DNA from 4 places in the Pseudomonas sp. TE3911 genome. Region 3 is predicted to be linked to each of the others. Evidence: predicted binding sites of a transcription regulator. Region 3 holds the regulator's gene; each other region holds the start of a gene.
What was found. The regulator FliA, encoded in region 3, starts transcription of late flagellar genes. The targets are predictions, from matches to a motif close to CTAAAGTTTNNNNNNNNNNNGCCGNTAA.
Positions count from the first base shown of each region.

Region 1: a site for FliA is predicted at 4,586-4,613, ahead of ACVWXD_RS08760 (methyl-accepting chemotaxis protein). Genes of this name have one in related genera too.
Region 2: a site for FliA is predicted at 3,322-3,349, ahead of flgM (flagellar biosynthesis anti-sigma factor FlgM). Genes of this name have one in related genera too.
Region 4: a site for FliA is predicted at 4,033-4,060, ahead of ACVWXD_RS07330 (methyl-accepting chemotaxis protein). Genes of this name have one in related genera too.

Region 1 covers NZ_JBSSFP010000001.1:1,916,905-1,924,174, reverse strand. The annotation lists gene ACVWXD_RS08780 (amino acid permease) at 1-466, opposite strand, end outside; gene ACVWXD_RS08775 (histone deacetylase family protein) at 535-1,569, opposite strand; gene ACVWXD_RS08770 (Lrp/AsnC family transcriptional regulator) at 1,691-2,182, shown strand; gene ACVWXD_RS08765 (TonB-dependent siderophore receptor) at 2,370-4,535, shown strand; gene ACVWXD_RS08760 (methyl-accepting chemotaxis protein) at 4,730-6,223, shown strand; gene ACVWXD_RS08755 (methyl-accepting chemotaxis protein) at 6,486-7,270, opposite strand, start outside.
Region 2 covers NZ_JBSSFP010000001.1:501,925-509,194, forward strand. The annotation lists gene ACVWXD_RS02370 (MFS transporter) at 153-1,541, shown strand; gene ACVWXD_RS02375 (flagellar brake protein) at 1,602-2,351, opposite strand; gene ACVWXD_RS02380 (flagella synthesis protein FlgN) at 2,448-2,918, opposite strand; gene flgM (flagellar biosynthesis anti-sigma factor FlgM) at 2,967-3,284, opposite strand; gene flgA (flagellar basal body P-ring formation chaperone FlgA) at 3,426-4,190, opposite strand; gene ACVWXD_RS02395 (chemotaxis protein CheV) at 4,271-5,203, shown strand; gene cheR (protein-glutamate O-methyltransferase CheR) at 5,248-6,075, shown strand; gene flgB (flagellar basal body rod protein FlgB) at 6,388-6,795, shown strand; gene flgC (flagellar basal body rod protein FlgC) at 6,799-7,242, shown strand; gene flgD (flagellar hook assembly protein FlgD) at 7,259-7,270, shown strand, end outside.
Region 3 covers NZ_JBSSFP010000001.1:862,279-869,548, reverse strand. The annotation lists gene ACVWXD_RS04060 (protein-glutamate methylesterase/protein-glutamine glutaminase) at 1-686, opposite strand, end outside; gene ACVWXD_RS04055 (chemotaxis protein CheA) at 735-2,933, opposite strand; gene ACVWXD_RS04050 (protein phosphatase CheZ) at 2,945-3,733, opposite strand; gene ACVWXD_RS04045 (chemotaxis response regulator CheY) at 3,752-4,126, opposite strand; gene fliA (RNA polymerase sigma factor FliA) at 4,297-5,037, opposite strand; gene fleN (flagellar synthesis regulator FleN) at 5,034-5,867, opposite strand; gene flhF (flagellar biosynthesis protein FlhF) at 5,974-7,270, opposite strand, start outside.
Region 4 covers NZ_JBSSFP010000001.1:1,580,942-1,588,211, reverse strand. The annotation lists gene ACVWXD_RS07355 (TonB-dependent receptor family protein) at 1-305, opposite strand, end outside; gene ACVWXD_RS07350 (hypothetical protein) at 543-701, shown strand; gene ACVWXD_RS07345 (helix-turn-helix domain-containing protein) at 706-1,332, shown strand; gene ACVWXD_RS07340 (hypothetical protein) at 1,382-1,885, opposite strand; gene ACVWXD_RS07335 (GAF domain-containing protein) at 2,168-2,674, opposite strand; gene ACVWXD_RS07330 (methyl-accepting chemotaxis protein) at 2,692-4,005, opposite strand; gene ACVWXD_RS07325 (hypothetical protein) at 4,116-4,385, opposite strand; gene ACVWXD_RS07320 (hypothetical protein) at 4,558-5,307, opposite strand; gene ACVWXD_RS07315 (hypothetical protein) at 6,015-6,581, opposite strand; tRNA gene ACVWXD_RS07310 (tRNA-Ser) at 7,075-7,165, opposite strand.

The DNA of each region.
Region 1 (7,270 bases), 1.1 Mb from region 3:
CCACTTCGCCGAACAACCTGACAGTCAGCGCATTCAACGCGAACAACGTTAACAGCATGCCCACCGCCGGCATCCACGCCGGCAGGTCCGGGAACCAGTACTGGAAAAACCCGCCGACCACCACCGCATCCCCCACCACCGCCACGCTCCAGCTCAGCCAGTATGACCAGCCGAGAAAAAACGCGGCGCGCGGTCCCAGGTAGGCGCCGGCAAAGTCGGCAAAGCTCTTGAAGTTGAGATTGGACAGCAGCAGCTCGCCCATGGCGCGCATCACGAAATACACAAACAGCCCGATGATCATGTAGATCAGGATGATCGAGGTGCCGGACAGCGCAATGATCTTGCCGGAGCCCATGAACAGGCCGGTGCCGATCGCACCGCCCATGGCCATCAGCTGGATATGACGGTTGCTCAGGGTGCGTTGCAACGCAGGCTTTTCGCAAAGCCCGGACGTAGTTGTTTTCATCACAAAACCTCTTGTTATGTTTTTGAGTTTTGGCAGAAAAAAGTTGGGCGGTCGTTGTTGTTAGGGGGTCAGGCGGTTTTGCTTTCGAAACCGTGCAACACGTTGACGGCATTGATGCCGATCTCATCGACCATGTAGCCCCCTTCCATTACGAACAACGTCGGCACGCCCACGCTGGCGATGATCTCGCCCATGCCGAGGAAGTCTTCGCTGTCGAGGAGGAAGTGGCTGATGGGGTCGTCCTTGAACGTGTCGACGCCGAGGGAAATCACCAGCACTTCAGGGGCGAAGTGTTTGAGCCGCTGGCACGCGTCGGCGAGGGCAATTTTGTAGTGATCCCAGGTGGTGTTTTTCGGCAACGGATAATTCAGGTTGAAGCCCTCCCCTGCACCCTTGCCGCGCTCGCTGTTGGCGCCGGAAAAGTACGGGTAGGACACGGCGGGCTCGCCATGCAGGGAGATGAACAGCACATCCGGGCGGTCGTAGAAAATGTTCTGTGTGCCGTTGCCATGGTGGAAATCCACGTCCAGTACCGCAACGCGTTTGGCGCCTTGGGTGATGGCCTGTTGTGCGGCAATCGCGGCGTTGTTGAGGTAGCAATAACCGCCCATGTATTCGCGGGCGGCATGGTGGCCGGGTGGGCGGCACAGGGCGAAGGCGCTGTTGTGGCCCTCATCGATGAGCGCGAGGCCAGTGAGTGCAATGTCCGCGCTGGTCTTCACCGCCTGCCACGTGGTCGCGGTGATCGGCGAACCGGCGTCCATGGCATAGAACCCCAGCTTGCCGTCGATGAAATCCGGCACCTGTTCATTGGCCAGATCGCGCACCGGCCACACCAGCGGCAGCGCGTCATGGCTGCGGCCGATGGCGGTCCATTCGGCCCATGCGGTTTCAAGGAAGGAGACGTAGCGCTCGCTGTGGGCGTTGACGTAACAGGCGCGGTCAAAGGCGCGCGGCACGATGATATCGCCGAGCCCGACGTGCTGAACGCGGTCACGCACGGTGTCGGCGCGGCTCGGTTGCTCGAACGATGGCTTGAGTACGCCATCCTTCAATTCGGTGCCATGGTGCAAACGGTGGGCATCGCTAAAAACAGTCAGCATGTGTATACATCCGCCAGTAAAAGACAGGGTCTATTTTGTTCTGGCGGTGCGGGGCTTTCTTTGCTTTTAGTTCTTGCGCTGTTAGTTTTATCGGGATTTTTTACCCCTATTACAGGCGAATATGAAAAATAAAACCAAGCAGGTCGTTCTTGACGACACCGATCTCGCCATCCTCGCCTTGCTGCAGGAAGACGCGAGTATTTCCAACGCCCAACTCAGCGAGCGTCTGGCCCTGAGCCTCACGCCGTGCTGGCGCCGCCGCAAGCGCCTGGAAGAAGAAGGCGTGATCAAGGACTACCAGGCCAACCTGGATCGCAAGCTGCTCGGCCTGGACATCATGGCGTTTGTGCATGTGCGCTTTGCCATCCACACCGACCACGCGCCGGACGCCTTCGAAGCGGTGGTCAAGGAACTGCCTCAGGTGCTGTCGTGCCACAAGATCACCGGGGATGCGGATTACCTGTTGCAGGTGCTGGCGGAAGATCTCGACAGCTACAGCGACTTTGTAGAGAGCGTCCTGAGGCGACAATTGGGGATCGCGTCGATCCAGTCGAGCCTGGCGCTGCGCGAAGTGAAAGCGACAAGCCGGGTGGCGATTCCGAAGCGCGATTGAACACCGTCCATAAACGCTCGATAACGGCAGGTGCTGGCGAAAGGCCTGCCATGCAGATGTGAAAAATTCGTTAACTAATTCATCCCTATGGCTTTTTCCTACAGAATCAATCTGTCACACTGATGCGAATAATTATCAACACTTTTATTATTCGCCAGGGAAAGGCACTTAGGGGAGAGCTCGTTCGATGCCTGTGCACCAGCCCGGCGGTAAAGGTTTTACACCCAGTTTGATCGCGTTGGCGGTCTGTCTCGCCACCTCGCACGCGGCCTTCGCCGCCGACGCCGAAGCACCGGTCACCACCCTGGAACTGGGCGCCACCCAAATCTCCGGCGAGCAGCAGTTGGGCGAAACCACTGAGGGCACGCAGTCCTACACCACCGGCGCGATGAAGACCGCGACCAAGTTGCCACTCACCCTGCGTGAAACGCCACAAGCCGTCACCGTGATTACGCGCCAGCGCATGGATGACCAGGCAATGACCAGCATCAACGACGTGGTCAACGCAACGCCCGGGTTGTTCCTGAATTACTCCAACGGACCGGGCCGGCAGTCCTATACCTCGCGCGGTTTCGACATCGACAACCTGATGTATGACGGTATTCCGAGCGGCTATAACGGCGCTTCAGTCGGCGCGCAGCCCAACCTGGCGATGTTCGACCGCGTTGAAGTGGTGCGCGGCGCGACCGGCCTGGTGACCGGCGCGGGCAACCCGTCGGCCGCCATCAACCTGATCCGCAAGCGGCCCCTGGACGAGCAGAAAGTCACCCTGACCGGCGCCGCTGGCAGCTGGGACAACTACCGTGGCGAACTCGACGCCTCCAGCCCGCTCAATGACAGCGGCACCTGGCGCGGCCGGGTGGTCACCTCCTACCGCGACGCCAACAGCTTCATCGACAACGCCGAGGAGTATCACGGCCTGTTCTATGCCGTCACCGAAGCTGACTTGGGTGAAGACACCACTCTGACCCTCGGCTACTCAAACCAGAAGGACAAGACCAATTACTTCTGGGGTTCCGCAATGATCGGTCAGGATGGCCATCACCTCGACCTGCCCCGCTCCTACAACCCCGGCACCGACTGGGAGAACAAGGACCAGGAGATCAACACGGTCTTCGCCGAACTGCGCCAGCAACTGGCCAACGACTGGAAGCTGCAGGTCAACGCCAACTACGCCGAGCAGAAAGCCTTGTTCTCGGGCTCGTATCAATCGCGCTGGGCTGCTGACAAATCACTGGCGCGAACCGTCTACCAGGCCGCCTATGACGAAAATCAGGCTGGCGTCGACGCCTTCGTCAGCGGCCCGTTCCAGGCGTTCGGGCGCACCCATGAGCTGGTGGTCGGTGCCAGCCGCCGCATTTACGACATGACCAGCCACGACTACAGCCCGTACGACACCAATTGGCCGATTACCGCAGGCAAACCGGACTTCGTCCACACCACCGACACCCGTGAAATCACCACCCAGGACGGCTTCTACCTGACCACGCGCCTGAGCCTGGCCGACCCGCTCAAGCTGATCCTCGGCGGGCGCCTGGACTGGTATGACTACGATGCCCATGGCAGCAACAGCGGCGACTACAAAGTCACCCGCAACCTGACGCGCTACGCGGGTTTGATCTACGAGTTGGATGACCATCACTCGGTCTACGTCAGCTACAGCGACATTTTCACGCCGCAAACCGCCAAAGATAGTTCGGCGACCCCGGTCAAGCCGATTGTCGGCAAAAACTACGAGGTCGGCGTTAAAGGCGAATACCTGGGCGGCGCGCTGAATGCCAGCGTCGCACTGTTCCGCGTCGATCAGGAAAATCGTGCCACCAAAGTGACCGTGCAAAACTGCCCGCAGACCGAGTGCTATGAAGCCTCCGGCGAGATTCGCAGCCAGGGTATCGACTTCGAACTGCAAGGCGCCCTCACCGAGAACTGGCAGGTCGGCGGTGGCTACACCTACGCCCGCACCCACACCATCAAGGACGAAGCCAACCCGCAGCTTGTCAACAAGCAGTACGACACCGACACCCCGGAGCACTTGTTCAAACTGACCACCCGCTACAACCTCCAGGGCGCGCTGGAGAAATTCCGGGTGGGCGGCAACATCTCCTGGCAGAGCCGCATGTACAACGACGTCAAGCTGGCTGACGGCAGTACCTACCGCCTGCAACAAGGCGCCTACGCCGTCACCGACTTGATGGCCGGCTACAGGGTCAACGACAACCTGGACCTGCAGCTCAACGCCAACAACATCTTCGACCGCAGCTACTACTCAACCATCGCCAAATCCGTGGACTACGGCGGCGACAGCTACGGCACCCCACGCAACATGATGCTGACGGCCAAATACACCTTCTGATCGTCATCAAGGCTGCCCGCTCGGGCAGCCTTTCCTCCTGGCAGTGGCGCTTAAAGCTCTCTCCCCAACTGCCGATAAGCTTTTGCTTCCCCCGTACCTGCAAAAATCCTGATACCTGCTTTGCTCTGTAGCAGCGCGCCATCGTGGCACGCCGCATGCTTTGTTCCTGGCCACACCACAGGGAGTAAGAGTGAATGCCCGTCCGCACGCGTTTTCTAGAGCACTACCGCAAAGCCGACCGCATCATGCTGGCGTTGATCTGGCTGATGACGCTGTTCTCCGTAGGCCTGGCGTTCTGGCACGACACCTTGATCCAAGCAATCGTAGTCGGTGGCGGCACAAGCCTGCTGCTCACCGCGCTCTACCGCGCCATCGGCGGCACGCGCGTGATGCGCTGCGCACTGGGCGCTGGTCTGATGGTCATGGCCGCGCTGCATATCAACCAGGCACAAGGCGTGATCGAAGCCCACTTCGGAATTTTCGCCCTGCTGGCGGTGCTGACGTTTTACCGCGACTGGCTGCCGATCCTCGTGGCCGCACTCACCATCGCCGTGCACCACGTGGTCTTCCATGCCTTACAGCATCAAGGCTTCCCGGTCTTCGTGATGGAACACCACGGCGGCTGGACCATGGTGTTTGTGCATGCTTTCTACGTGGTGATGGAAACCGTCGCCCTGCTCTACCTCGCCGTGCACAGCCAGGCCGAAGCCGTCGAGAGCCAGGAAATGCTCGAAAAAATGCTCGCTGTCACCACCCAGCTCACCGTGGAAACCGCACAAGGTGAAGGCAAGGCGCATATGTCCCTGGCCAAGCGCTTCGACCACTTCCTGCAACAGATCACCGGGCTCATTGATGGCGTCTCCCGCGACTCCCACGGCCTCGGCCAACTCGGACAAGAACTGGCCCACGCCAGCGGCACCCTGGAAAAAGGCGCACGCCACCAACTGGCCGAAATCGCACAAATGACTGACTCCATGCAGCGCATGGAACACGCCATGGGCAACATTACGGTGCACGTCGAGGAAGCGGTCGCGCACGCCGACGTCGCCAGCCAACAAATCCTGCGCGGCCAGGAAAGCGTCGGCCGCGCCCAACACGAAATCACCCAACTGGCCACACGCCTCACCGACACCCACCAGACCGTTCAAGGCTTGGCCGTGCAAGCCGAACAGATCGGCTCGGTGCTCGACGTCATCAGCAGCATCGCCAACCAAACCAACCTCCTCGCCCTCAACGCCGCCATCGAAGCCGCCCGCGCCGGTGAGCAAGGCCGCGGCTTCGCCGTCGTCGCCGACGAAGTGCGCAACCTGGCGCAACGCACAGCGGTTTCCACCCAGGAAATCAAAACCATCATCGAAGGCTTGCAGCAAGGCAGCCGCGAAGCCGTCGAAGCCATGCAGGACAGCCGCCAAGGCGTAGAACGTTGCGTGGAAGACAGCCAGGTCGCGGTGCAAATGCTAAAGGCAGTAGGCAATGACATCACCCAAATCGATGCGCTGAACGGGCGGATCGTCAGCACTACGCGGGAACAGACCTCAGCAAACCTGGAGATCGTCGGGCGCTTGCAGTCGGTGCAGGGCATCGCGCAGAGCACGGCACAGGATGTAGAGATGCTGGCCAGGAGCAGCGAACAACTGCCGCCGATTGCGGTGCGGTTGGACGCGTTGGGGCGCCGGTTTCATCCGTGAGGTGGTGATCTTCGAAAGGCCTCGGCGTTGTGTTGATCGCGCGCTTGGGCCTATTTGAAATACGTCGTGAGAGATAACTTCAGGCCAATAGCAGCGGTTCGAGTTCCGCCGCTTGCGTACCCAGTTCTAAAGAGAGAATACGAGGTCGAGAAGCTATACAGGTCGTTCTGATGTAGGTGCTTGCGCTGATTATTGACCGTAATGCTGAGTGTGGCTCAACTCAAGTGCCCCTCAATTCATAGACGCAATCTTAATAAACTCGTCAAACCTTAAAGTTACCTATTTGCTGCTGTAGCACGGCTCCGAGCTCGGCCAAGTTAGTACTTGAACGGGCAGTTCGTTCGCACGATAAAGCTGAATCATCCGCAATATTGCGAACCGACGTAACACTCCGGTTAATTTCTTCCGCGACGCAACTTTGTTCCTCACCTGCAGTAGCGATTTGTCTTACCATCTGCTGAATGTTGTCAATCATCTCCACGATGGTTTCAACCGAGCCCCCAGTGTTTGAAACCTGTATTACCGTTTCATCCGTCAAACCGCGGCACACTTCCATCATCCCAGCAGCTTCTTCGGCTATTTTTTGCAGATTGGCAGTCAGCGCTCCAATTTCCAGGGTTGCGCCCTGAGTTCGTTTGGCGAGCGTTCTCACCTCATCAGCCACCACCGCAAATCCTCGACCAGCATCGCCCGCCCTAGCAGCTTCGATAGCGGCATTTAACGCCAACAAGTTGGTTTGATCGGCGACAGACGTTATGACCTGCAATACCCCGCCTATATTCAGGCTCTCTATCCTGAGTTGTGCCATGGCTGCGGCAGATTTTGATACTTCAGATGCGAGACGTTTTATTTGGGTTATTGCTTCTTTTGCCATGGTTCCGCCGGTCTGCGCTTGGAGGTTAGCGGTGAGCGCCGCATGGGCTGCTTCCTCAGAGTTGCGTGCAACTTCGAGAGTGGTTGCTACCATTTCGTGAATCGCAGTGGCGACTTGGTCGATTTCAGTTCTCTGATTACCAACCCCGATGCGGGTCTGCTCTGTCGCTGCGG
Region 2 (7,270 bases), 360 kb from region 3:
ATGGTGTACCTCTTACGACGCCCCGTGTCGTCTGAGCTGTTCAAGCAAATTAATCCCCGGAAACAGCTCATACCGCCTGTCCGGAACCGGCCACCCAGGACTATCATGCCGATAGCCCTGTCTCTCACTGCAAGGAGCCGCTCGGAACGCCGATGCGTCAGATCTGGAAATCTTTTCGAGCCCTTTATTTCGCGTCCTTGATGATGCTGATCGGCTCTGGCCTGCTCAGTACCTACCTGGCCTTGCGTCTGGCGGCCGACCATGTCGACAGCCTATGGGTGGGTGCGCTGATGGCGGCCAACTACTTTGGCCTGGTTTTGGGCGGCAAGATCGGGCACCGCTTAATTGCGAGAGTCGGGCACATCCGTGCCTATGCCACCTGCGCCGGTATCGTCGGCGCGGCGGTGCTGGGCCATGGCCTGATCGACTGGTTGCCGGCCTGGATCGTGCTGCGGATGATTGTCGGCCTCGGAATGATGTGCCAGTACATGGTCATCGAGAGCTGGCTCAATGAGCAGGCGGATGCCAAGCAGAGGGGCGTGGTATTCAGCGGCTATATGATCGCGTCCTACCTGGGGCTGGTGCTGGGTCAATTGATCCTGGTCATGCATCCCCAGCTTGGCCTTGAGTTGCTGATGCTGGTGGCGCTGTGCTTTGCCCTGTGCCTGGTGCCGGTGGCCATGACTCGACGTATTCACCCGGCGGCCTTACACCCCGCGCCGATGGAGCCGCGTTTCTTTATCAAGCGCGTGCCCCAGTCGCTGAGTACAGTGTTGGGTGCGGGGCTGATTGTCGGTTCGTTTTACGGTTTGGCGCCGCTTTATGCGTCCCAGCAGGGGCTCACGACGGAGCAAGTCGGTCTGTTCATGGGTAGCTGTATTTTTGCCGGGCTGCTGGTGCAGTGGCCTCTGGGCTGGTTGTCGGATCGTTATGATAGGGCGCTGTTGATTCGTTGTTTTGCCTTGTGCCTGGCGGTAGCGGCCTTGCCGCTGGCGATCATGACTCAGGTGCCGCTGGAAGTGCTGTTTGTCGCGGGCTTCCTGTGTTCGCTGGTGCAGTTCTGTCTGTACCCGCTGGCGGTGGCGTTTTCCAATGACCATGTGGAAGGCGACCGTCGAGTATCGCTGACTGCCATGCTGCTGGTGACTTATGGCGTTGGTGCGAGTATCGGGCCGTTGCTGGCAGGCGTGATCATGAAGATGTTCGGCAGCCAAATGCTGTATGCCTTCTTCAGCCTGTGTGCGTTGATCCTGGTATGGCGCATCCGGCCGAAGGCGGTGACCAATTTGCATCAGGTGGAGGATGCCCCCCTGCATCACGTGGCGATGCCCGACAGCATGTCGAGTTCGCCGCTGGTGGCCGCGCTTGATCCACGGGTCGATGAGCAAGTGGTGCAGGAGCAGATGCAGAATGTCCCTGATCCTGAGCCTGAGCCGGAAACTGATCCCCAGCCGCCAGTAGATGAGCCAGCCTTTGTCGGGCCGCCGGAACCTCTGGGGCCGGAAGAGCATCCGCATGACTTGAGCAGGGCGCGCCCCTGAAAGTAAAAACGGGCAGATCCCCAAAGGATCTGCCCGTTTTTTTACCGCGATCTTTAATGATTAAAAATCGTCGTCCTTGTCGAAGCGCCGCGCTTCTCGCTGCAGTTGATACACAAAACGTTCGACTTGGCGCTGCACCAGGCCACTCATGTTGTGGAAGCGCACGCCGGCAAAGGTGGTGTTTATCTTCTCTTCGAAGTGCAGGTAACGCAGCTCGACCGAAGTGGTCATGCTGCCAAACGGCAGGGCGGCGATAAAGCGGTCGTAGACCTGGCCCAGTTGCAAGCGTTCGGAGATGTCGCCTTCAAAGCGCAGTTTGCAGCCGGTGGCGGAGATATCGAGCAATTTGCCGTTGACCGGCGCCTTGAGTTTTTCGCCGCCGAGCTCGATGTTCACCAGTTGTGCCAGCTTCAGCGCGGCGCGAAATGCATTGCGGCGCTGATGGTAGACCACCTCGTCCGGCAGGCTGCCGGTGTAGATACGGTGGCCATCTTTTTCGCTGATTTTGAGGTTGCCGGTGCTTTCCCAGGCGACGCGCACGCCGTCGTGGAAGCCTTCGATACGGAAGGGTTCGCCGTTTTCGAGGTGGCGTTCGCCATCACGGGGGATCATTTCGTCCAGCGCCAGCGTGCTGCTGTCACGGTTAACGTCCACCAGATAGCTCTGGAAGCGCTGGCTGCGCTCATGGAAGGTGATGATCAGCGGGTCATGGCTGTCTTGCAGCATCCGCAAGGTGCCTGCGATTTCCAGAGGCGTGGTGAGCACCTTGGGTGGCTGCGGCGCATCTTCCGCATTAAGGGCGTTGAACACGGTTCTTCCATCTCCAGACAAAATACGACTACACGCAAGAACCGGCATTTTGCCAGCATGTGGCGCGCCTTGGATAGGGCGCACAGTAAACTGGCGTCAGGCTTGGCTGCGGGTGCTTGGCTTGACCAGGCGCGAGGTTGATCCCTGGGCGTTATACAGTGCCGGCGGCTCTCCGCCGTGGAGTATGCGCAACTGGTTGGCAGTCGTGGCTTGCTGAAGCTGGATCGACTGACCGTTAAGCAGGTTGGCTTCCTGGCACTGGGCGAGCAATTGGTTGAGTTCTTTGCTCTGGCTCAGGAGCTGATCGCCGACCGAGGAGTGGCTGGCCAGTTGCGCCAAGCCGTCGTGGTCTGCCGGCAGGCCAAGGCTGATCAGGATCTGGCTGCGTTTTTTGCCGTGCTGTTCCAAGAGGACAATCAGCGACTGTTTGCGCGCCAGAATTTCTTCCAGCAACGGCATATCCCGGCCGTAAAGGGCCAGTGATTCCTCTCTTAGCAGCTCCAGCAATTGTTGCGTCGGCGCTAGATCATCAATGATCAGTTGCAGCAAATGTTCGTCGTGATGCATGGCTGGCCTTGGGTTTTAAGCGTCCAAAAGCCCTGCGCAGGCCTTTGCCTAGCGCTCGGCTTCGAAATTAAGCAGCTTGCTGGCTACACGGTTGCTGTCGACTTTATAGCTGCCATCGGCGATTGCCTGTTTCAATTCGGCCACACGGGCTTTATTGACCACGGGTTGATCGCGCAGCGAGTCAGTGACCTTCTGCAACTGTTGAGCCTCATTGCTCAGGTGTACGGATTCCCCGCTCTGGCTGGCCTGTTCTGCCTTGACGGGCAGCGCCGGGGCCTTGGCTTCTACGCTGTCCTTGGTGCTGGTGGTGCGCGTAGTGCCTGACGTCGTCGGGGCGTTATTCAAACGGCTGAAATCGATGACCATGATAAAAAAACCTCTGGGTATTTGGACGCTTGCCATGTTTTCGGCCATACCCGGACAAACTTTAGGCGCGAATGACAATAAATCTCCGCACGGGACTTCTCGTGCACAGTGTAGGAAAACCCAGCGTCCTGTACCAGTAATCTATAAAGCGACCTCGACTTGCCCTGGGGCTGTCACCCGCGCCTTGATCACGCGGTTGGAGTTGAGGTTCTTGACTCGAATCTGTTCGCTCATGCCGCCGTTGGACAGTGCTTCACCAGGCATTTTCACATTCAATCCCCCGCTGCTCGCGGAAATCACCACCTGATCGCCCTTGCGAATGACCTCGGCCTGTTCCAGATGCACCAGCGTAATCACCTGATCGGTGACCACTGGTCGGGTCAATTTCTGCCCGATGGCTTGGTCCACTGATGTGAGATAGCCCTGGTTGATCAGGCTGATGTCGCGTTCACGCAGCACAACGTCTTCAAAACCAATGATGCCGGTGCGTTTCAGCGGTCGGGCCACCACCACTACATCGCGGAATAGCTTGACCTGTGCCGGCACAAACACCGTCCAGGGCGAGGCGCCATCGCAGCGCACCCGCACCGTCACGCGGCCGATAGGCTGAGCAGGGCTTTCCAGGGTCGCTGTCAATTCCTTGTCGCACATAGGCATGCGCAGGCGCGGGTCCAACTGGTTGACCTGGATTTCATAACGCCCCGGTGTCTGGGTGGTCGCCAGATAATCTTCTACAGTGAACTCAAGAAAGCCCTGAGTGACGCCGATAAGTAGATCAGGCAAGGTGACGTTATCTGCGCGGGCCGTGGCGCCGAGGCAGAAAGCAAGCAATGCCACCGAGGCGCAGAGCAATCTGCGGTACTGTGGGAATCGAAGGCGTCGGGAAACTGTCGTTTTAATATCCATGGCCAATAAATAGCAAAGCTCGTGCCGTTTAGTGTTGGGTGCGCGTCGCACCTTCAAGGTTTTAGCGTAGGAGTCTGGGCATGGCAGGAGTAATGGATTCAGTAAACCAGCGCACACAGCTGGTAGGGCAGAATCGCCTGGAGTTGTTGCTTTTTCGCCTGGATGGCAAACAGCTGTACGGCATCAATGTGTTCAAGGTGCGGGAAGTGCTGCAATGTCCCAAGCTGACGATCATGCCCAAGTCCAGCCCTGTGGTGTGTGGCGTAGCCAACATCCGTGGCGCGACCATCCCGATTCTTGACCTGGCCCTGGCCACCGGTTCGGCTGGCCTGCAGGACCGCGAGAGCCCGTTCGTAATCATCACCGAGTACAACACCAAGACCCAGGGCTTCCTGGTGCGCTCGGTGGAGCGCATCGTCAACATGAACTGGGAAGAGATTCATCCGCCGCCCAAGGGCACTGGCCGCGACCACTACCTCACGGCGGTGACGCGGGTCGATAACCAGTTGGTGGAAATCATCGACGTGGAGAAGATCCTCGCCGAAGTTGCGCCGACCTCGGAATCGATTTCCGTGGGCGTGGTGGATGCCGAAACGGCGCATAAGGCGGTCTCGCTGCGTGTGCTCACGGTGGATGACTCCTCGGTGGCACGCAAGCAGGTGACCCGTTGCCTGCAAACCGTCGGCGTGGAAGTGGTGGCGCTTAATGATGGTCGCCAGGCGCTGGATTACCTGCGCAAGCTGGTGGATGAAGGCAAGAAACCGGAAGAAGAATTCTTGATGATGATCTCCGACATCGAGATGCCGGAAATGGACGGCTACACCCTCACGGCTGAGATACGCAGCGATCCACGCATGCAAAAATTGCATATCATCCTGCATACTTCGTTGTCGGGCGTATTCAATCAGGCGATGGTCAAGAAGGTCGGTGCCGATGACTTCCTGGCCAAATTCCGTCCTGATGACCTGGCATCCCGGGTAGTCGACCGGATCAAGGCAGCAGATCACAGCTAAGGGCTTGTTGCCCTGGCGGTCTTACGATTTTAGAGGCGGTATCAGTGTCTACGGGTAATTTGGATTTTGAACAGTTCCGGGTCTTCCTGGAAAAAGCCTGTGGCATATTGCTCGGTGAAAACAAGCAATACCTGGTATCCAGCCGTCTTAACAAACTGATGGAGCAGCAGGGCATCAAGTCCCTGGGCGAGTTGGTTCAACGGATCCAGGGGCAGCCGCGCAGTGGTCTCAAAGAAATGGTGGTCGATGCCATGACCACCAACGAAACCCTTTGGTTTCGTGATACGTACCCCTTTGAAGTGCTCAAGAGCAAAGTGCTGCCGGAGGCTATCAAGGCCAGCCCGGGCCAGCGTCTGCGCATCTGGTCGGCAGCCTGCTCCTCGGGGCAGGAACCGTACTCTATCTCGATGTCCATTGATGAGTTCGAGCGGACAAACATGGGTCAGTTGAAGGCCGGGGCACAAATTGTTGCCACTGACCTGTCCGGCACCATGCTCACTAATTGCAAGACCGGCGAGTACGACAGCCTGGCTCTGGGGCGTGGTTTGTCCCAGGAACGACTGCAACGTTACTTCGACCCGAAAGGGGCGGGGCGTTGGGCGATCAAGGCGCCAATCAAGAGCCGCGTTGAGTTCCGCTCGTTCAACCTGCTTGATAGCTACGCCAGCCTTGGCAAGTTCGACATGGTGTTTTGCCGCAACGTGCTGATCTACTTTTCGGCCGAAGTGAAGAAAGACATCCTGTTGCGCATCCACGGCACCCTCAAGCGTGGTGGTTACTTGTTCCTCGGTGCTTCCGAGGCGCTCAATGGCCTGCCGGATCATTTCCAGATGGTGCAGTGCAGCCCTGGGATCATCTACCAGGCCAAGTAATAAAGCGTACGCGGTCAAGAATGTGGGAGGGGGCTTGCCCCCGATAACGGTGGTTCAGTTGATGCATCTATCACTGATACACCGCTATCGGGGGCAAGCCCCCTCCCACATTTTTTTTGTGCGGCAATCCTCAGGATAGCGGCAAGCCGGATTGCCGCTTTACTGGCGCTACGCGGAGACCCGTTGCCGCTTTTCTGGCATTGCCGCCGGCAATATCCCCGTAAACCCTTGATTCATGGGCTTTTCAGAAACTGGCATGCGCTTTGCTATAACCCAGTTAACGAACAGCAGGTCAGCCTAAAGGTTTCCGCCATGAGCATCAGCTTCGATAAAGCGCTCGGTATCCACGAAAAAGCCCTGGGCTTCCGCGCCCAGCGTGCTGAAGTCCTGGCCAACAACATTGCCAACGCCGATACCCCGAACTACAAGGCTCGGGACCTGGACTTCTCCGCCGTGCTTGCCGCACAGCAGGACAAGACCAAGAACGGCACCTTCGCCTTGAACATGACCAACAACCGTCATATCGAAGCACAAGGTCTGAGCAGTGGTGACGAGTCGCTGCTGTATCGCACGCCGATGCAGCCGTCGATCGACCAGAACACCGTCGACGCCCAGCTGGAGCAATCGGCCTACGCCGAGAACTCGGTGAACTTCCAAGCCAGCTTTACGCTGCTCAACAGCAAATTCAAAGGGCTGATGTCGGCCCTTCGTGGAGAGTAAGCCATGTCCCTGTCCAGTGTTTTCAATATTGCCGGTAGTGGCATGAGCGCCCAGACCACGCGTCTCAACACCGTCGCCAGTAACATCGCCAACGCCGAGACTGTGTCTTCGAGCATTGACCAGACCTACCGTGCGCGTCACCCGGTCTTCGCCACCATGTTCCAGGGCGGCCAGAACGGCGGCAGCGATTCGTTGTTTCAGGAGCAGGGCGCAGCAGGCTCTGGCGTGCAGGTGCTCGGCGTGGTCGAAGACCAGAGCAACCTCGAAGCCCGCTACGAGCCGAACCACCCGGCTGCGAACGAAAAAGGCTACGTGTACTACCCGAACGTCAACGTGGTCGAGGAAATGGCCGACATGATTTCCGCCAGCCGCTCGTTCCAGACCAATGCGGAAATGATGAACACCGCCAAAACCATGATGCAGAAGGTCCTGACCCTGGGTCAGTGATAAGGGGCGCCAAATGATGGCCATCGTT
Region 3 (7,270 bases):
TGGATCAACACAATCGGCGCCGGGAAGTTGGCCGGCAATTGGGTCAATACGCGCTGCAAGGCCACCGGGCCACCGGTGGAAGTCCCAATGGCAACCAGCTTGTAAGCCTTGCGCTTGGGCGCTGGCGAATGGGCATGGGCGGCAGCCGGTGCCGACGTGCGTACCGGCGGCGGCGCAGGCCGGGTAACCGGGGCAGGCGCCGGGCGACTGAACGAGGAACTGGTGGGCGCAGACGGCGCAGCTACCGGCGCCGGGGCGGGTGCTGGGGCGCTGAACAGGCTGCGACGGTTACTGCGGGAAATACTGTGGACTTTCTCGCACAGCAGTTGCTTGACCTTATCGGGGTTGCGCGAGATGTCTTCGAAATTCTTCGGCAGGAAGTCCACCGCACCGGCATCCAGCGCATCGAGGGTCACTCGGGCACCTTCATGAGTCAGCGAGGAGAACATCAATACCGGGGTCGGGCAGCGCTGCATGATGTGCCGAACTGCCGTGATGCCATCCATCATCGGCATCTCGTAGTCCATGGTGATCACGTCCGGCTTTAGCGCAATGGCTTGATCAATCGCCTCTTTACCGTTGGTGGCCGTACCGACCACCTGGATGCTTGGATCGGCGGAAAGAATTTCCGAGACGCGGCGGCGGAAGAAACCCGAATCGTCCACCACCAGGACCTTGACTGCCATAAACACTCCGTTAGGCGGGGCGGGCATTACCGCCCTGCCCCGCCAGAATCAAATACGCCGTGCGGCGTAACGCTTGAGCATGCTCGGAACATCGAGAATCAGCGCGATCCGACCGTCACCGGTAATGGTCGCACCCGACATGCCCGGGGTTCCCTGCAGCATTTTGCCCAAAGGCTTGATGACCACTTCTTCCTGGCCAACCAGTTGATCGACGACAAAGCCGATCCGCTGAGTGCCCACCGAGAGAATCACCACATGGCCTTCGCGCTGCTCCTCATGGGCAGCCGATGCAACCAGCCAGCGCTTGAGGTAGAACAACGGCAGCGCTTTATCACGCACGATCACCACTTCCTGACCGTCCACCACGTTGGTGCGCGACAGGTCGAGGTGGAAGATCTCGTTGACGTTGACCAACGGGAAGGCGAACGCCTGGTTGCCCAGCATCACCATCAGGGTCGGCATGATCGCCAAGGTCAACGGCACCTTGATGACGATCTTGGAGCCCTGGCCCTTGGTCGAGTAGATGTTGATCGAGCCATTGAGCTGGCTGATCTTGGTCTTCACCACGTCCATGCCCACGCCACGGCCCGACACGTCGGAAATCTCGGTCTTGGTCGAGAAGCCAGGGGCGAAGATCAGGTTGTAGCACTCGGTGTCGGTCAGGCGGTCGGCGGCGTCCTTGTCCATCACGCCACGCTTGACGGCGATATTGCGCAAGATCGCCGGGTCCATGCCCTTGCCGTCATCGGTGATCGACAGCAGGATGTGGTCGCCCTCTTGCTCCGCCGCCAGAATCACCTTGCCGCCACGGGACTTGCCCGAGGCTTCGCGTTCTTCAGGGGTTTCGACGCCGTGATCGACAGCGTTGCGCACCAAGTGGACCAGCGGGTCGGCCAGGGCCTCGACAAGGTTTTTGTCGAGGTCGGTTTCTTCACCCACCAGTTCCAGGTTGATCTCTTTCTTCAGCTGGCGCGCCAGGTCACGAACCAGGCGCGGGAAGCGGCCGAAGACTTTCTTGATCGGCTGCATCCGGGTTTTCATCACCGCGGTTTGCAGGTCAGCCGTCACCACGTCGAGGTTCGATACGGCCTTCTGCATGGCTTCATCGCCACTGCTCAAGCCCAGGCGCACCAGGCGGTTACGCACCAGTACCAGCTCGCCGACCATGTTCATGATGTCGTCCAGACGCGCGGTATCAACCCGCACGGTGGTTTCGGCTTCACTGGCGGGTTTTTCCGCCGGTGGTGGCGCAGCCGCACGCGCAGGAGCTGGAGCCGGGGCTGCGGGCTTGGCCGCTGCCACAGGCGCAGCCGCTTTAGCAGCAGCCGGTGCTGCCGTGGCGACTGCAGCCGCTGGGGCGACTTCGCTGAACTTGCCCTTGCCGTGCAAATCATCCAGCAGCGCTTCGAATTCGTGATCAGAGATCAACCCATCGTCCGCAGGCTTGGCACTGGCAGCCGCCGCAGCAGCAGCAGGCGCTGCCGCCACTTCCGGCAGGGCGTCGACCGCAAACGTGCCTTTGCCGTGCAACAGGTCAAGCAAGGCTTCGAATTCGTCATCGGTGATGTCGGTGCTGGCCGGGGCCGCAGGCGCTTCGGCAGCCGCGACAGGCGCCACCGCATCGGCGGCGAACTGGCCTTTACCGTGCAACTGGTCGAGCAGGGATTCGAACTCGGCGTCGGTGATGTCTTCACTGGTCGGTGCCGCTGCCGGGGCAACGGCGGCCGGTGCTTCAGCTTCGGCCTTGACGGCACTGAGGGAGTTGAGCAGTTGTTCGAACTCATTGTCCGTCACATCCGCTTCAGGCTCCGCCACCGGCTCAGGCGCGGCCTCAACCACCGGCGCTGCCGTGGTGTCGGCTGGCTCTGCATAGCGCGCCAGGGCGGCCAGCAGTTCCGGGGTGGCAGCCGTGATCGGGGCGCGTTCGCGAACTTCGCTGAACATGCCGTTGACCGCATCCAGTGCTTCGAGAATCACGTCCATCAATTCCGAATCAACGTGACGCTCACCCTTGCGCAGGATGTCGAACACGTTCTCGGCGATGTGGCAGCACTCCACCAGCTCATGGAGCTGGAGGAAGCCGGCGCCCCCTTTTACAGTATGAAAACCGCGAAAAATTGCATTGAGCAGGTTCGCATCATCCGGTCGGCTTTCCAGCTCGACCAGTTGTTCGGACAGTTGCTCTAAAATTTCGCCGGCCTCTACAAGGAAATCCTGAAGGATCTCTTCATCGGCGCCGAAGCTCATGTGGGTGCTCCTTAGAAGCCTAAACTGGATAACAGGTCATCTACGTCATCCTGACCTGACACAACGTCTTCACGTTTATCGGCATGAATCTGCGGACCTTCACCCTTGGCGAGATGTTTTTGTGGATCTTTTTCAGAGAGGATCGCTTCGCGGTCATGTTCGATGCCGGCAAAACGGTCTACCTGGCCAGCCATGAGCACCAATTTGAGCAAATTGCTTTCCACTTCGGTAACCAACTGGGTTACACGTTTGATCACCTGACCGGTGAGGTCTTGGTAATCCTGGGCCAGCAGAATGTCATTGAGGTTGCTAGAAACAGTGCGGTTTTCCTGTTCGCTGCGCGACAGGAAACCGTCGACCCGACGGGCCAATTCACGAAACTCTTCAGCCCCGACTTCGCGACGCATGAAGCGGCCCCAGTCAACGCTGAGGGCCTGGGCTTCATTGGCCATGCCGTTGACCAGAGGCGTGGCATTTTCCACCAGGTCCATGGTGCGGTTGGCCGCGGCTTCGGTCAGCCTGACCACATAGGACAGGCGTTCGGTGGCATCAGTGATCTGCGAGATTTCTTCGGCCTGGGGCATGTGCGGGTCAATCTGAAAATTGACGATCGCACTGTGCAGCTCGCGTGTGAGCTTGCCCACTTCCTGGTACAGGCCGCGGTCACGGGTCTGGTTGAGCTCATGGATCAACTGCACCGCGTCGCCGAAGTGGCCTTTTTCAAGGCTGTCGACCAACTGGTGAGCATGCTTTTTCAGGGTCGACTCAAAGTCTCCCTGTGACGTTTCTTTATGCTCCATAGCTCCCCCGCGATGGCATTAGCCGTGGATGCGTTCAAAGATCTTTTCGATCTTCTCTTTCAAGGCCTGTGCAGTGAATGGCTTGACTACGTAACCGTTGACCCCGGCCTGGGCGGCTTCGATGATCTGTTCACGCTTGGCTTCGGCGGTCACCATCAACACGGGAAGGCTGCGCAGTTTTTCGTCGGCACGCACGTGGCGCAACAAGTCGATACCGGTCATGCCCGGCATGTTCCAGTCTGTTACCAGAAAGTCGATGCTCCCGCTGTTGAGGATCGGAATCGCCGTAAGGCCGTCATCCGCCTCGACCGTGTTTGTGAACCCAAGGTCACGCAACAGGTTTTTTATGATCCGCCGCATCGTTGAGAAGTCATCAACGATGAGGATTTTCATGTTCTTGTCCAATTCGACCTCCAAGCAGTCTTAAACGCGCCCAGCACCTGGACGCGCCATTTCAATCAACAGGCATTACACAAAAAGGACTGCCGGGGGCACCACGGATCGAACCCACGAAGGCCTATCACCTTCGCGGTATCGCTTTGCAATGCTCCCCACACTGCCTGTCAGCGCGCTCGCCACTCTCCCAAACGCCCCCGCAAGCGGGCTGCGCATTGGCTGTGCAACTGGCTGACACGCGATTCGCTGACCCCCAGGACCTCACCGATTTCCTTGAGGTTCAGCTCTTCGTCGTAATACAGCGCCAACACTAACCGCTCGCGCTCGGGCAAGTTGGCAATGGCGTCCGCCAATGCACCCTGGAAGCGTTCATCTTCCAGGTCGCGTGACGGTTCCATATGCGCGCTCGCGCCGTCCTCGTGCAGCCCTTCGTGTTCGCCGTCCTGCAACAGGTCGTCGAAACTGAACAGGCGGCTGCCCAAGGTATCGTTCAAAATCCCGTAATAATCGTCGAGACTCAATTGGAGTTCGGCCGCAACTTCATGATCTTTAGCGTCGCGACCGGTTTTTGCTTCAATTGCACGAATTGCGTCGCTGACCATGCGCGTATTTCGGTGCACCGAACGCGGCGCCCAATCACCTTTACGCACCTCATCAAGCATCGCGCCACGGATACGGATACCCGCATACGTCTCGAAACTCGCGCCTTTGCTGGCGTCGTATTTGGTCGACACTTCGAGCAAGCCGATCATGCCGGCCTGGATCAGGTCCTCGACCTGCACGCTGGCGGGCAGGCGAGCCAGCAAGTGATAGGCGATACGCTTGACCAGCGGCGCATAGCGCTCAATCAACTCACCCTGACTGTCACGGGCAGATTTCTTGTAGGCGTTGTAGCCATTCGCTGTCATAGCACCGGTCCTGCGCTCGTCTGATGTACCAATCGCTCGACGAAAAACTCCAGATGCCCACGAGGGTTGGCGGGCAACGGCCAGGTATCGACCTTCTGGGCAATAGCCTTGAACGCCAATGCGCATTTGGAACGAGGGAACGCTTCGTAGACTGCACGCTGCTTTTGCACAGCCTTGCGCACGCACTCGTCGTAGGGAACTGCGCCGACGTATTGTAAGGCGACATCGAGGAAGCGATCCGTGACCTTGGTCAACTTGGCGAACAGATTGCGCCCTTCCTGCGGACTCTGGGCCATGTTGGCCAGGACGCGGAAGCGGTTCATGCCGTAGTCACGGTTAAGCAGTTTGATCAGGGCGTAGGCGTCGGTGATCGAGGTGGGTTCATCGCAGACCACCAGCAGGACTTCCTGCGCGGCGCGCACGAAGCTGACCACGGACTCGCCGATCCCGGCGGCGGTGTCGATCACCAGCACGTCGAGGTTGTCGCCGATATCACTGAATGCCTGGATCAGGCCGGCATGCTGCGCCGGGCTCAGGTGCACCATGCTCTGGGTACCGGAGGCAGCCGGCACGATGCGGATCCCGCCAGGGCCCTGGAGCAGCACGTCGCGCAGCTCACAGCGCCCCTCGATCACATCGGCAAGGGTGTGTTTGGGCGTCAGTCCCAGCAGAACGTCGACGTTCGCCAGCCCCAGGTCAGCATCCAGCAGCATGACGCGACGGCCAAGCTCTGCCAGGGCCAGGGACAAATTCACTGACACGTTAGTCTTTCCGACGCCACCTTTGCCGCCGGTCACCGCGATCACCTGTACGGGATGCATGCTGCCCATTTTATTTCTTTACCTTGTCTTGCTTAGACGCAGGCTACATGGCTTGGCCGCGTGAATCGCTTGCAGACCATCAATGTAGGTACATTTCACGGTGTTCATCCTGACTTCAACCGACCCGTTTTGCCGGGTTGTGGTAGAGGTCGGCGAACATATCGGCCATCGCTTCCTCGCTAGGCTCTTCTTGCATTTGCACGCTGACGGCACGGCTGACCAACTGATGACGGCGCGGCAGATGAAGATCATCCGGGATCCGCGGCCCGTCGGTCAGGTAGGCAACCGGTAATTCATGACTGATAGCCAGGCTCAACACTTCACCCAGGCTGGCGGTTTCATCCAGTTTCGTGAGGATGCAACCGGCCAGGCCACAGCGTTTGTAGCTATGGTACGCAGCGGTAAGAACCTGTTTTTGGCTGGTGGTTGCAAGCACCAGGTAATTTTTCGACTTGATGCCACGCCCGGCCAGGGTTTCCAGTTGCATGCGCAACGCCGGGTCGCTGGCTTGCAAGCCGGCGGTGTCGATCAGCACCACGCGCTTGCGCAGCAGCGGATCGAGGGCGTTGGCCAGGGACTGGCCCGGGTCGACGTGGGTCACCGGTACATTGAGGATGCGGCCCAACGTCTTGAGCTGCTCCTGGGCGCCGATCCGGTAGCTGTCCATGCTCACCAGCGCGATATTATTCGCGCCGTACTTGAGCACATAACGCGCTGCCAGCTTGGCGAGGGTGGTGGTCTTGCCCATGCCGGCGGGGCCGACCATGGCGATCACACCGCCCTCTTCCAGGGGTTCGATTTCCGGGGTAGCGATCATCCGCGCCAGGTGGGCCAGCAACATGCGCCAGGCCTGGCGTGGTTCTTCGATTTCGGTGGTCAGGGCCAGCAGGTCGCGGGACAACGGGCCGGACAAGCCAATGCGTTGCAGGCGACGCCACAGGTTGGCCTGTTGCGGTTTGCTGCCTTGCAGCTGCGTCCAGGCCAGCGAGCCGAGCTGCACTTCCAGCAGTTCGCGCAGGCCGTTGAGCTCAAAGCGCATCGAGTCGAACACACGCTGGTCAACTGCGGCGGCCGGGGCTGGCGCGGCAGGACGCGGCGGCTCGACGAAAGTCGGCTCAACCAATGGTTCGGCAGCGGTCAGCGGCAGCCCGGCGAACAACTGGCGATTGGTGGTGGTATCGCTGTCGCCACGCATGCTCAGCTCAGCCTGGGCCGAGACGATGCGCGAAGCGGTCTTGCGCAGCTCGTCTTCGAGCTCCATGTTCGGTACACGCGGCGCCAGCGCCGAGGGGGTGTAATCCAGGGCAGCCGTCAGCTCGACACCGCCGGCAATACGACGGTTACCGATAATCGCGGCGTCGGCGCCCAGCTCATCACGGACCAGTTTCATGGCCTGACGCATATCGGCGGCG
Region 4 (7,270 bases), 720 kb from region 3:
GGGCTGCGGTTGAGGCCCGAACCGCGAATGGACAGCTTCACCCCTTCGTTATTCGCCGCCTTGGCGTACACCCCCGGCTGGTACTTGAACACATCTTCGTTGGTGCTCACCCGCCCCTGCTGCACGCTGCTCATGTCGATGTAATTGGTGGCGCCGGGCACGCTCTTGAGCTGCGCCTGGGCGACTTCTCCAGCCGTGGCTTCAGCGGTGGTGACTTCGACCGGTGCCAGCTGCAAGTTTTCGGCATGCACCAGCGAGCTTAAGGTCAGGGCGGCAAACAGGAATGGAGGTTGGCGCAGCAGCATGGGTGAGTCCTTGAAATGCGGGGGCGTGACGGCTGGGCCGTCACGCGAACAGTGATGGGAAGCCAGCGATGATCACCAAGTCACGCCTTTTTAATGGACCAGACCCTTCCCACAACACCTTCGGACCCACTTTCTTTTTAAGTCCAAAAACGAATTAACACATGCAAACTCAGTATTTAAAGAAATAACCACTAACCATTATTGTGGAGCCACTGAGTCACCTAAGAGATCACCCCGATGCCAACATCCGCGAACGTCATTGACTTTACCCTTCACCGCAAACGCCGCCAGGCCCGCGCAGCGGCTGAGTTGATGTGGACGATGTACGCGGCACGCGCAGGGTTGGCGGTGTTTACCAACCACGCTGCGACGCCCAGCGATACCCGCCGGGCGTAGGCCGATGAATTTCCTGCATGTGCTTCCCGAACCTCCCGCCCCCCTACCCAAACCTACTACGGACGACGATGTAATCAGCCTGTGCGTCGCCCATAACCTGCAACGCCTGCGCAGCAAGCGCCACTTGTCACTGGACGGACTGGCCCGTGCCTGTGGCGTGAGCCGGGCGATGCTGGCGCAGATCGAATCCGGGCGCAGCGTGCCGTCGATCAAGGTGCTGTGCAAGATTGCCAAAGGATTGAAAGTGTCGGTGGCGGCGTTCCTGGAAGACCGCGCATTCGAAGGGGTCGAGGTGTTGCCGGCGCAACAGAGCAAACGCCTGGTGAGTGCCGATGGGGCATTTATCAGTCGAGCGTTATTTCCCTACGATACGGCGCGCCAGTCGGAGTTCTACGAGATCCGCCTGCGCGCTCTGGGTGAGGAAGTGTCCGCAGGCCATGGCCCAGGCATCCAGGAAAACCTGGTGGTCGCCCAGGGCGTATTGGAAGTCAGCGTCAATGAAGAGCGCTACTTGCTGTCTACCGGCGATTCGATCCTGTTCTACGCCGACCAGCCCCACCGCTACCGCAACCCGGCGGACAGCGAGGCGGTGGCGTTCCTGGTGATCACCTACCCAGAACGGTTGGACTGAATGCAAAACGCCCCGACTATTCGGGGCGTTTTTGGTTGCGCGGGACCTGTCAGCAGGTGCAGCACATCATTGGCATGCCGTTGCAGCTCATCATCATCGGCATGGCGCAATCGCTCATCAACTTGTTCATGAGCATGCAGCAGTTGTCCATCATGGCCATGCTCATGCCCGGCATCGGCATCATTTTGCACAGCATGCCATCGGCCTGCATCGTGCATTCCATCACGCACTTCATCATCGGCATCGACATGCCCATCGGCATCATCATCGGCATATTCATGCTCGCCATCATGGCCATGGCGTCGGCCGACAGGCACATCATCGACATATTGGCGCACTGCATCATCATCGGCATGCCGCAGTTCATCATCATCGCCATCATCTCGGCGTTGGTCTTGAACTGAGCCATGTCCATGCCGGCGGCAGGCTTCATGGTGCACATCATCGCGTCACCGGCCATTTCGCACTTCATGGTCGCCATCATCATCGGCATGCCCATCATCGGCATCATTGGCATGGCGGTGTTCATCGGCATCTGCATTGCGTTCATCATGTTCGAAACTCCGTAATCGACAGGAAATGGCTAAGTTCTGGCGCCGATTCTAGTGATGCCGGAGCGCTGCACAAGACGACGGCAGAGCAGCGGGAATGGGTGTTGCGCAGCCCGCTTAGTCAACCGCAACAGCGAAACGTAATGTGATGACCGGCATTCCGCTGTGATGACAACGGCTTGGTAAATCAAAACAGCGAAATCGATGTGATGGATATTCGAACCAGGAATACCCACCAACCTTAAGGAAATAAACGATCTAACGCTGGTTCAGAAACATCAGCCTCAGGTCCGGCTGTACTGCAATTCCAGCGTGGTGCTGATCAGGCGAGTGAAGATGGTGAGTATCTCGATCATTTGCGGGTTTTCCAGTTTTTTGGGGAGTACGTCCAAGGCGCATAGGGTGCCGAAGACGCTGCCATCGGAAAAGACAATCGGCAGTGAGATATAGCTTTCGAAGCCATGTTCCCTGGGCAATGGGTTTTGCCAGAAAACCGGATCCTTGCTGGCGTGTTCGATGATGATGGGGGTGGGATTAGCACGCAGACCGTTGCACAGCGTGGCTTCAAGCTGCAATTCATAGCCGACCTCCACGCCAAAATGCAGCTCGTCGTACACCGCACATGCCACCCAATGGGTATCGGTCATTTTCGAGATCGCCGAGAAGCGCATATCCGTCAGGCGTGTAGTCAGCCGCAGAATATTGGACGCCGTTTCTATCTCGGCGATGACCGCCAGTTCTTCAGAGGTTAAAGGTTTGATAGCGCTCTCCTGATTCTCAAATAAAACCAAGCAGCCCTATACCTGGGCTATTGCAGCTCATTCGCAAAACGCCCCACCGCATTCACCACCTGCTTGGCGCCACCCTGGATCTCGGTGATGACGGCGCCGGCCTGGTTGGCCAGTGTCAGGCCTTGCTCAGCTTGCTCGCGACTGCTGAACATTTCTGTGATGGCTTCGTCGGCGAGGCGCTGGTTCTGCTGGACCACGCTGACGATCTCTTCGGTTGCAGTGCTGGTACGGCTGGCCAATTGCCTTACCTCATCAGCTACGACCGCAAATCCACGGCCCTGTTCACCCGCTCGGGCGGCCTCAATTGCGGCATTGAGCGCGAGCAGATTGGTTTGCGCGGCGATGCCCCCGATGGTCTGCACAATGGCGCTGATCAGCAACGATTGTTTGCCCAACGCCTCAATGCTCCCGGTGGCGGATTGCATTTGCAGAGCAATGTTTTGCATGGTCTGTACAGTGTTCTGCACAACCGCGGCGCCACGTTCGGCCGTGACATCGGTTTGCAGCGACACCTCGTAGGCCACGCCGGCGGCGGCCTTGACCTCGGACTCGCGCAAGACCTGGTCGGTGACCACGCTGGCAAACTTGACCACTTTGCACAGCTTGCCTTCCGCATCGTGCACCGGGTTGTAGGTAGCTTCGAGCCACACCTCGTTGCCACGGCTGTCCACGCGTTTGAAGCGGCTGGCGACAAATTCGCCGCGATTGAGGGTTTGCCAGAACGCGGCGTAACCGCTCGAAGCGGCCTCCTGCGTGGTGCAGAACATACTGTGTTTTTTGCCGACGATCTGATCGAGCGTGTAGCCCATGGCGTCGAGGAACTGGGTATTGGCGGTGACCACCGTTCCGTCCAGTCGGAACTGGATGACGGCCGTCGAACGTATCAACGCGTTGATAAACGCTTCGTTTTCTTTGGCTTGCTCAATGGCGCGACTGACTTCGGTGCCGTAGCCCTGGATCTGCGACAGCCGGCCGTCACGCCCTCTGATCGGGCACCATGTCAGGTTGATCCACGCCAGGCTGGCGTCACTGCGCAGGAAGCGGTAATCGTCACTCACCGGCTCTGAACGGGCGATTGCTGCGTTGAAGTCACGAAAACAGGGTAAATCCATGACGTAAGGCGGAACAATTTCACTCAGGAGTCGACCCTGCAACTGTTCGCGGGAGTAGCCCAAAGCCCGGGCAAAATCCTCGTTGACGGCCGTAAGCCGCAAGTCAGCATCCAGGCATATGGAGAGCATGCCACGGTCATACTGCGCAACAAGCTGTCGTAACTGGAAAAGCTCGTCGTCCCGGTCCTGCAGATCCTTCTTCAAACGGCGATTAAACATGGCGGCGTCCCTGGGGTAGTCATCACTGCATCGGCCATGCGGCCTACGGCTTAAGCATAGGCCGACGAATAGTCACTTGCCCCTCAGTTGTTCCGCTCAACGAAGATGGATTAATCGCCGGGCTTATCCAGTGCCTGCATCAGATCGTCTGCCTCGGATCCCACCGCAAACCTGAACCCGTACATCTCATCAGCCGCCAGTATTTCCCGAAGGGCCTCGATCAACTGCGCTTCGGTGGGTGAGTCACGCAGCAGTTTGTGCGCAGGCAATAACAACTCGGCGGGAACTCCCTCGATACTCGCGGCGTTGATCACCGCAAAGAGGATAAAGCGCAGGCGTATCTCGCGGTCCGTCGGCCACACCGTTTTTCGCTTCCCCAAGGTAGGGCCTCACTTTTTCGGAAAAGTCCGAGGCTATTGCCGACGTCGGGGTGTTTCAAGCACGGGGGTGCAAGATAGGCTGTTTCCTACAACCAAAAGAGAAAGACCTTACCTGCACGAGGATTAGGGTAGTGCATATCGGGCTGACGCTACCGCGTTGCCTGCCGGCAGCTCACTGTACTGGCAGGAAATTCATCAGCAATAAGCTTTGCGCATAGTTGAGACCTATACGCCGGTATCGTTCATCAAGCATCTGTGTCAGCAGATCGAGGCGCGCCACGATCTTGCCAAATTCCACCGCAAAACTAAGGTTGCTGCCCTCCTCCGATATCTCATTGGAAAACAACAGCAACACGCCATTCGCATCCTGGCGCTTGCTGAGCAGCCATGTGGCCTTCTCGATATTGCGCGCGGCATTGCTGACAAACTGTGGATTGATCGAGTCGGTTATGTAGAACTCGGTGCGCCCACCATGGGCTGTCACCAGCATGCTGCCGATCGCATAGATAAACGCACCGACTCGATCGCCCTGAAACTCTGGGCTCAAGGAGTAGCTCAAGGCGACCAGATCGCGACGCTCGCCCAGGGCGGGCAGCGGTCGTCGCTGCTCAATCGCCTGGCGAATCTCTCGCTCGGCACTCACCGCATCCGGGTAACCCGACTGTCGCCACTGGCTGGGATTGCGCAGATAGAGCTTGCTCATCAGTAAATACAAACTTTGCAGGTTGTCACGCATGCCCAGGGTCGCCATACGATCGACACTGGTTTGAAAGAACTCATCGGGCTTTCCATTGCTGAACTGCTTGGCAATGTCCTGCCCCTGTTGCTGGGTGCAACCGGTGGCGCCGAGTACAAACATCGCAACCAACAGCAGTGGCCGGCGTAGGCGACGAATGATTGAAAGAGGAAACGTACGATCCATCGAAACCCGATCTTGTTCTACTGCCCTCGCGGGGAATCGGCGGGGCTGGGACAAGGATAGAGCCGAGAAATCAAAAAAAGTGCGACCGATATCGGCAGATTGTGTTCGAAGTGTGTGCCAGAGCGCTTCGTGACGAATTCGTCACAGGGTCTATACTTCTGGAAGCAGTTGAATGTGTTGTTGGCGAGCCAGGGTTGCATTTCCATTTTCGAGCGTTCTGGCGCATATATGTACATTGCCTACGGCACTACCACCAGCAACTGCCTACGAGGTGACGGCGATGAAGCATCCAATTCGAGCACAGATGTTTGCCCAGATGATTTGCCTGCTTTCGGTGGCTCAGCTTTTCTGCTGATTGAGATGAGAAACTGCCTTTAACAGTGGCTGCGGGTGTGGCAGTGAGAGGTATTGCCCACCTGACTCCAAAATCCCAAAACCAAAAAAGCCCCGCATTGCGGGGCTTTCGTATGAATCTTGGTGGGAAACCAGGGGTTCGAGCGCTTCTTGGACACCCCATAGCCTCTCTAGGCTAAGAAGTGCCCATGCTGGATCTACTTATGCTTGCCAGCGCATTCGGCAACCGCGAAGAAAATATACTTCATCGGCGCTCAACCATTCGAGTCCCGTGAGGCACGTACTTCAACAGAGACGGAAGTCTTTTTCAGCGCTCCCTCTACTGGCAAAAGACCGCCCCTAACGTGGAGTCATTATTTGGCTTGGCGAAGCACAAGCTCCGACAGACGGGTTTTAACTCGGAAGCAGAACTCGCGAATTTGAAATTGATAAGCGGGCATAACCATGTAGTTTAAATCGGGACCTAACGAGTCTTTAATTTCCATGTATTTAGCAGTTTTGGCAGCAATGGCTTGGTATTCCGCTTCATATTTGGCGTAAGACGCTTTGTTGTAAACCTTTAAAACATCCAGCTCTTTACGGCATTGCTCAGCGCGATTTTGATTTAGGTCTGTTTCTGATTCTGACTGAGCGGCTTCAGCAGAGGCATGGTCTGGGGATTCAGCACTGGCGTTCGCAGCAGGTGCAGCTTCATAACGCACAGTCCAATTTTCTGGTGTCGAATGGGCGACTTCAGGTGGTGCTTCATGGACCACGGCAGGGGGTGGAGTCACGTTAGGTTTTTCTGGAGTTTTCGTAGCGCATCCCGAGAGGGCAAGTCCTACCACTACAACGATGCCACACATTTTATCCATCGGTTTCACCAAGAAGTAATTACGGTTGGCTGAGTCGTTAGGTTCTGGGTAAAAGTCATAACTCATTCAGTGATCGAGTGTAAATTTTCTACCAGACTCAAGGCGCTCAGCCTCTCTTCCTTGAGTGCACAGATGAGCGATAATAGTAAAAAAACAAAAAGATGACGAGTAAAAGCTCTTCAGAAAAGCCACAAAATTATTGGGACAATTTATGGAACCAAACTAAGCATGCCCCCTGATTGGGGATGCTGAGCGGGAGAATCCGGACCGACGCATCAGGAAGGCAAAGGAGGTACAACGCGGCTACTAAGCCACTGTGGTGGTTTCAACTTCGTGATAGAAGGCCCAAGACAGCACCGAAAGTTATCGACATTCGCGGCCCGAGTCAGCCACTGGTGCACGGTGAGCAGGCGGTTACCAAACGGGTTACAGAAGGAGATATACAACCGTCAAATCCTTCGAATAGGCAAATTTAGGCATGCCTATGACGAACCGTCTTCCGCAACCAGAACTCCAGAAACACGAAAGCCCCGCATTTGCGGGGCTTTCGTTTGAATCTTGGCGGGAAACCAGGGATTCGAACCCTGGAGACGCTATTAACGTCCGCCGGTTTTCAAGACCGGTGCATTCAACCACTCTGCCAATTTCCCTTTTGCGTCACAGGATTATAGTAGGTCATCCTGTCTCAGCGGGCGCCATAATACCCGAATGAAACACACTGTCAAACTCTCGCCATCGCTTGTTACAGAGCGTCT